2 regions of the Dietzia sp. Cai40 genome follow, and region 2 is predicted to be linked to the other one. Evidence: riboswitches for the same ligand, from Rfam matches in the RefSeq annotation. Region 2 holds a riboswitch; the other holds the start of a gene.
What was found. A riboswitch is a leader RNA that binds a small molecule or an ion and turns the genes downstream of it on or off. The one in region 2 is predicted to bind thiamine pyrophosphate.

Region 1: another riboswitch for thiamine pyrophosphate. It lies ahead of G6022_RS03280 (ATP-binding cassette domain-containing protein); the one in region 2 lies ahead of thiC (phosphomethylpyrimidine synthase ThiC).

Annotation. Positions count from the first base shown of each region.
Region 1 is NZ_JAALEB010000068.1:10,822-14,223, reverse strand. It holds gene G6022_RS03285 (ABC transporter permease) at 1-625, opposite strand, end outside; gene G6022_RS03280 (ATP-binding cassette domain-containing protein) at 622-1,434, opposite strand; TPP riboswitch at 1,444-1,541, opposite strand; tRNA gene G6022_RS03275 (tRNA-Arg) at 1,760-1,832, opposite strand; gene G6022_RS03270 (cytochrome c oxidase assembly protein) at 1,940-3,402, shown strand, end outside.
Region 2 is NZ_JAALEB010000145.1:3,550-6,951, forward strand. It holds gene G6022_RS06320 (winged helix DNA-binding domain-containing protein) at 1-756, opposite strand, end outside; gene G6022_RS06325 (GNAT family N-acetyltransferase) at 762-1,058, opposite strand; TPP riboswitch at 1,132-1,246, shown strand; gene thiC (phosphomethylpyrimidine synthase ThiC) at 1,242-2,945, shown strand; gene G6022_RS06335 (ABC transporter permease) at 3,059-3,402, opposite strand, start outside.

The DNA of each region.
Region 1 (3,402 bases), on a different contig from region 2:
TGAGGTAGCCCAGGCCGTTGGTCGAGCCCGTGTACTCGGCGAAGACCGCGGCGACCGGGGCGAAGGTGACCGAGACGCGCAGTCCCGCGAAACCGCGTGGGGCGGCGTAGGGCAGACGCACCCGCCAGAAGAGCGACCACCTGGTGGCGTGCAGGCTCCGCAGCGTGTCGATCAACCTGGTGTCGACCGAGCGGACACCGGAGAGAAGGTTGAGCGCGACGGGGAAGAAGCACAACAGGGCGACGACGATGACCTTCGGTGCCATGCCATAGCCGAGGGAGATCGTCAGCAGTGGGCCGATCACGATGACCGGGATGGCCTGGGAGGCGACCAGCAGGGGGGTCATGGCCTGCCCGATGGTGGGCACGAAGGCGCTGATGATCACCACGACCAGCGCGACGACCACCCCGAGGACCACCCCGATGAGGGTCTCGGTGGCGGTGAGCAGCGTGGCGGAACCGAGCCGGTCGGGCCAGGTGCTCACGAGCGAGTCGAGCACGGCGAGGGGCGCGGGGATCACGTAGTCCGGCACGAGCTCGAGCGCGGTGACCGTGATCCAGGCGGCGAGCACCAGCAGGACCGTGACGCAGGCGGGAGCAGCGGACCGGAGGAATCGCACGGTCATCGGGCGGTTCCACCTTCGGCCAGGTGCGATTCCCGGGCCAGTGCCTGGAGTACTTCCCGGCGGGCTGCGGCGAACGCCTCGTCGCCGAGGAGGACCTCGCGGGGGCGGTCGTCGCCGAACCATCCCGGCCAGGTGGAGACCACACGCGCCGGGGCGTCGGCCTCGTACCGTGCCAGCAGGACCACACGTTCGGCGAGGAGCAGCGCCTCATCGACGTCGTGGGTGACCATGACGAGCGTGGCCGAGGTCCCGGTGAGGGTCTCGCGCAGCCACTGTTGGACGTCGGCGCGGGTGATCGCGTCGAGCGCGCCGAGCGGCTCGTCGGCCAGCAGCACGGGTTTGCGCGCCAACAACGCGCGCGCGAGTGCGGCGCGCTGGCGCATCCCCGCGCTGAGAGCCGCGGGATGGGCACCGGACCAGACGCCCAGACCCAGGCGGTCCAGCAGGCGCTGGGCCTCGGCGCGGGCCGCGCGCCGGCCCACCCGTTGGTTACGGAGACTGATCGCGACGTTGTCGAGCAGGGTCAGCCAGGGCAACAGGCTGTCGCCCTGGGGCATCAACGCGCAGGACTCCAGGCGTCGTGCGGGCTGACTCGCGTCGAGGACGAGGGCGGACCCCGTCGTCGGCTCGGTGAGGCCGGCGATCAGCGACAGCAGCGTCGACTTGCCACATCCGCTGCGCCCGACGACGGCGATGTGTTCGCCCACCGGAACGGAGAGGGTGAGGTCCGCGAGCACCGCGCGGCGCGCGCCCGGATAGGTGTGTCCCAGGTCCTCGAGCGATACCGCCGTGGTTCCCGGACGGCTCACCACAGCGTGCACCAGCGCATGTGACATCCCTCCGCTCGTGTGAACGAGTTCAGGTTCAGCGGGTGTGATCTCAGCCCCGTTCGGTAGGGGCACCCCGTGTCATCGGCGCCGATTGCGACAATCGGGCCGAACATGAAACGTATCACCGGCCGATTCCGTGATGGGAGGCCCGTCGGCGGCCGCGAACGACGTGCCCTCTCAGCGAGTGGTCACATCGGAGGGATTTCGGAACACCCCACCTGGGAGAACGTGATCAGGAGTGACCACGCGGCGGGCGAACCGGACGGAAGCCGGTCGCCGTGCCGGACACATGCTTTGGGCTGTGCGCCCCCGAGAGGATTCGAACCCCTGACCAGCCGGGTAGAAACCGGATGCTCTATCCACTGAGCTACGGAGGCCTGCGACGCTCGCGTCCGGCGTCGCCGGAAGAATGGTAGCCGATCCGGGGGTGTGCGCAGCAGCCGCGAATCGGCCCGGGGGCGATCGGGTTAATACGATGGTGGCCATGACGTCGTCCAAGTCGACACCCACCACCGCCGGACCGCTCAGGACCCGCAGCGTGGTGCCCGTGGTGATCCTGCTCGCGGTGGTGTCCGCGGCGGTGGTGATCCCGCTCTCGGGCATGTCCACCGAGGTGGCGCTCGCGCTGGTGGGCGTCCCGGACCCGGGCGTTCTCACCACTGCCGGGCTCCCGGCGGTCCGCGCGATGGGAGAGTTGCTCGCGGCGGTGGCGGTGGGGACGGCCCTGTTCGCGGCGTTCTTCACACCGCCCCAGAAGGACAAGACCCTCGACGTGGACGGCTACCGCTCGCAGCGGATCTCCTCGTGGGCCAACATCGCCTGGGCGGTGGCCGCGGCACTGCTCATCCCGCTGACCCTGTCGGACGTCTCCGGCCGCACCCTCTGGGAGTCGCTGCCGCCGGACCAGTGGATCGTGGCGATCAGCCAAATCGACGTGGCCTCGTCCTGGCGGTGGGCGGCGGTGATCGCACTGGTGGCCGGGATCGGTCAACGGCTCACCCTGAGTTGGCGTTGGTCTGTGATCTGGCTGGGCGTGTCGGTCCTCTCGCTGCTGCCGGTGGCGGCCACGGGACACGCCTCCGGGAGCACGGCGCACGACATCGCCACCAACTCGTTGATCATCCACCTGTTCGCCGCGGCGTTCTACGTGGGTGGGCTGGTCGCGGTGCTCGCCCACACCATGCGGGGCGGCTCCCGCGTGGCACTGGCGCTGCGCCGCTACTCGGTGGTGGCCACCATCGCGATCGTCGCGCTCGGGTTCTCCGGAATCATCAACGCGCTCGTGCGGCTGCACCCCGGCGACCTCTTCTCGTCGACCTACGGGCTGCTCGTGCTGGCCAAGGCGCTGCTGCTGGTCCTGCTCGCGATGTTCGGGCTGGCGATGCGCCGCCGGATCATCGCGAAGATCGAGTCCAGATCGGCCAACGCCCCCGTCGACCGCGGGACCCTGCTGCGGATCGGGCTGGTCGAGGCCGTGGTGATGGCGGGCACGATCGGGCTGTCGGTCTCGCTCGGCCGCACCCCGCCGCCGGCGCCGCTCTACGTCCCCACCCGCCAGGAGGCGCTGCTGGGCTTCGAGCTCCCCGGTCCGTTCTCCTTCGGCACCGTGCTCGGGCTGTGGCGCTTCGACCTGGTGCTGGGCCTGGCCGCGGTCGTCCTGCTGAGCCTGTACGTGTGGGGCCTGATCACCCTGCGCCGTCGCGGCGACTCGTGGCCGGTGGGCCGGACCGTGGCCTGGGTGCTCGGCTGCGTCCTGCTGTTCCTCACCACCAGCTCCGGCATGGGGATGTACATGATGGCCGACTTCGCCAGCCACATGGTGGGGCACATGCTCATCTCGATGCTCGTGCCGGTGCTCCTCGCGCTCGGCGGGCCGCTGACCCTGGCGCTGCGGGCGCTCCCGGCGGCGGGGCGCGGGAACCCGCCCGGGCCGCGTGAGTGGATCGT
Region 2 (3,402 bases):
CGACCGCAGGAACCTCTCGAGCCACTCCGCGACGGCCTGCTCGCGCGGGGGTGTGCGGGGGACGACCCCGTGCGCGGCCAGCCACCGCCCGTGGTGGGCGAACCCGTGTACCGGACCCGCGGACCCCGTGCCGTCTGGCCCGGTGTCGTCGGACCCCGTGTCATCGGACCCCGTGCCGTCTGGCCCGGTGTCGTCGTCCCCTGTGCCGTCGACCTGGCTGACGAGCCCGTCGACGACGAAGAGGTACAGCAGGTGATACCCGCGGCCTCCCGAGACGTCCACGCCCTCCGCCCGCCAGCGATCCTGGAGCTGGGCACGGGTCCGGACACGCGTCCCGGCGATCTCCTCGAGCAGAATTCTGTGAGCGCGGGCGATTCCGTCGTCGTCGACCCCGAGCGCGGCGAGCCGCCCCAGCGCGGCAGAACGGGACCGCCCCGCGGCCACCCCGACCATCCACCCGAGGTCCTCACCGGGCACGAGGTGGAAGGTGCCGCGCATGGGCCACGAACGGACGACGGACCCGTCGGCGAGGGCTGCTCGGACGTCGCTGATCGTCGCGGGCCCGCCGTCCGGACCGAGGGAACGCAGGGCGACCGATTCGAGGACGCCGGGCAGGTCCTGCCCCTGCATGCACGCCATCCACCGCACCGCCTCTGCGGGCGAGGCGCAGCGTTCCCCCACGAGCCGCTGGGAGGCCAGGCGGAGGCGGGCGAGATCCCGGCGGGTGACCGGAGTGGTCCCGGACGCCTCCCTCACCGGGGTCAGCGGGGGGCGACGAGGAGTTGGTACTCGGGGAAGCGGATGAGGAAGCGGCGGACGTAGCTGCACACCGGCCGGACCTTGCTCCCGTCCAGACGCATCCGGGTGAGGACCAGACTGACCAGCAGGCGAGCGATGCCCTGCTGACCGAAGTGCTCCTCGATGACGGTGTGGAGAAGGATGTAGACCTCGCCGTCCTTCTCGTACCCCACCAGGCCCATGAACGTCTCGCCGTCCCACAGTTCGAACCGGTCTCTATCGGTGTTGTGGACCAACACCAGTGACTCTACTCGGGACATGGGGCTCCTTCGGCAGGGTGTGTTCCACACGTGATCCTACTCGCCGGGGTACGCTCGCCCGGCACAATTTCATACTCGTCCACACGGGAGTCCGCTTCGGAGCGCGGGCTGAGAGGACGGCCAGCCGGGTCGTCGACCGTTGAACCTGTCCGGGTCATGCCGGCGTAGGGAGCAGTGAACATCATGGGCAGAAACACGTCCACCACCAGCGCAGACACCACCTCGATCGAGGCCGTGACCTGCGGCCCCATCCATTCCAGCAGCAAGTCCTACCTCGAGGTCCGGGCCGAGGGCAGCACCCTGCGCGTGCCCGTCCGTCGGATCTCCCTGACCAACGACACGACGTTCGACGTCTACGACACCTCCGGTCCGTACACCGGGTACGCCGACGCCGGGGAGTGCCACGACCTGGCCGCAGGACTGCCGCCCACCCGCGACGGCTGGGCCCACCCGGAGGCCGCGCCCGCCTCGGCGGAGGACCCCACGCCGGTGCGGACCCAGCTGGCCTGGGCCCGCGCGGGCCACATCACCCCGGAGATGCGCTTCATCGCCGCGCGGGAGGGGATCGACGTCGAGGTGGTGCGGACCGAGGTGGCGGCCGGCCGCGCCGTCATCCCGGCCAATCACCGCCACCCGGAGAGCGAGCCGATGATCATCGGCAAGCGCTTCCTGACCAAGATCAACGCCAACATCGGCAACTCCGCGGTCACCAGCTCGATCGCGGAGGAGGTCGAGAAGATGGTGTGGGCCTCCCGGTGGGGCGCGGACACCATCATGGACCTGTCCACCGGGCGGGACATCCACGAGACCCGCGAGTGGATCATGCGCAACTCCCCCGTTCCCGTGGGGACCGTGCCGATCTACCAGGCACTGGAGAAGGTGGGCGGTGATCCGACCGCGCTGACCTGGGAGCTCTACCGCGACACCGTCATCGAGCAGTGCGAGCAGGGCGTGGACTACATGACCGTCCACGCGGGCGTGCTCCTGCGGTACGTCCCGCTCGCCGCCAAGCGCGTCACCGGGATCGTCTCGCGCGGAGGTTCGATCATGGCGGCGTGGTGCCTGGCGCACCACCGCGAGTCGTTCCTCTACACCCACTTCGCCGAGCTCTGCGAGATCCTCGCGCGCTATGACGTGACGTTCTCCCTCGGGGACGGCCTGAGGCCCGGATCGATCGCGGATGCCAACGACGAGGCCCAGTTCGCCGAGCTCCGCACGCTGGGTGAGCTCACCGGGATCGCCAAGCGCCACGGCGTCCAGGTGATGATCGAGGGCCCCGGACACGTGCCGATGCACATGATCGTGGAGAACGTGCGGCTCGAGGAGGAGTGGTGCGAGGAGGCGCCCTTCTACACGCTGGGGCCGCTGGCCACGGACATCGCACCGGGTTACGACCACATCACCTCCGCCATCGGCGCCGCGCGGATCGCGGAGGCGGGTACGGCGATGCTCTGTTACGTCACTCCCAAGGAGCACCTGGGCCTGCCCGATCGCGACGACGTCAAGACCGGCGTGATCACCTACAAGATCGCCGCGCACTCGGCGGATCTGGCCAAGGGGCACCCCGGCGCACAGAGACGGGACGACGCGCTGAGCACCGCGCGGTTCGAGTTCCGGTGGAGGGACCAGTTCGCCCTGGCGCTCGACCCGGACACCGCGCTGGCGTACCACGACGCGACTCTGCCCGCCGAGCCCGCCAAGACCGCCCACTTCTGCTCGATGTGCGGTCCCAAATTCTGCTCGATGCGGATCTCCCAGGACATCCGGGACTACGCGGCCGAGCACGGGATGGAGACGGTCGAGGCGATCGAGGCGGGGATGGCGGAGAAGTCGGCGGAGTTCGCCGAACAGGGCTCCCGCGTCTACCTGCCGATCAGTCAGCACTGACCTTCCACAGGGCGTCCGACCCCCCGCGAGTCGGCCCAGCCCGCGAGTCGGCCCAGCCCGCGACGAGACGCGGCCCGGGTGTACCTACACCCGGGCCGTGTCGTGGGTGCCGCTCAGGCGTCGCGGCGCAGGGTGATTACCAGACCCGCGACCCACAGGGCCACGCAGACCGCCGCGTACCACGCGAACGCCGGCCACTCGCCCCACGTGATGAACCCGCGCGCGGTCTCACCCTGGGTCCAGAAGTCGCCGTTGGCGAACGGCATCCAGCCGGCGATGTCCTGCCCCACCCGGGGGATCAGGGAGACCATGCCCTCCAGCGCCAGCGTCCACACCAGGAACAGCGAGATGGTGCCGGCGGCGTTGCGCATGATGTACGCCAGGCCCATCACGGCGAGGGTGCCCACCGCCGCGTAGACGGGGAACCGCACGAGGTACGTCAGCCCGTCGCCCGAGA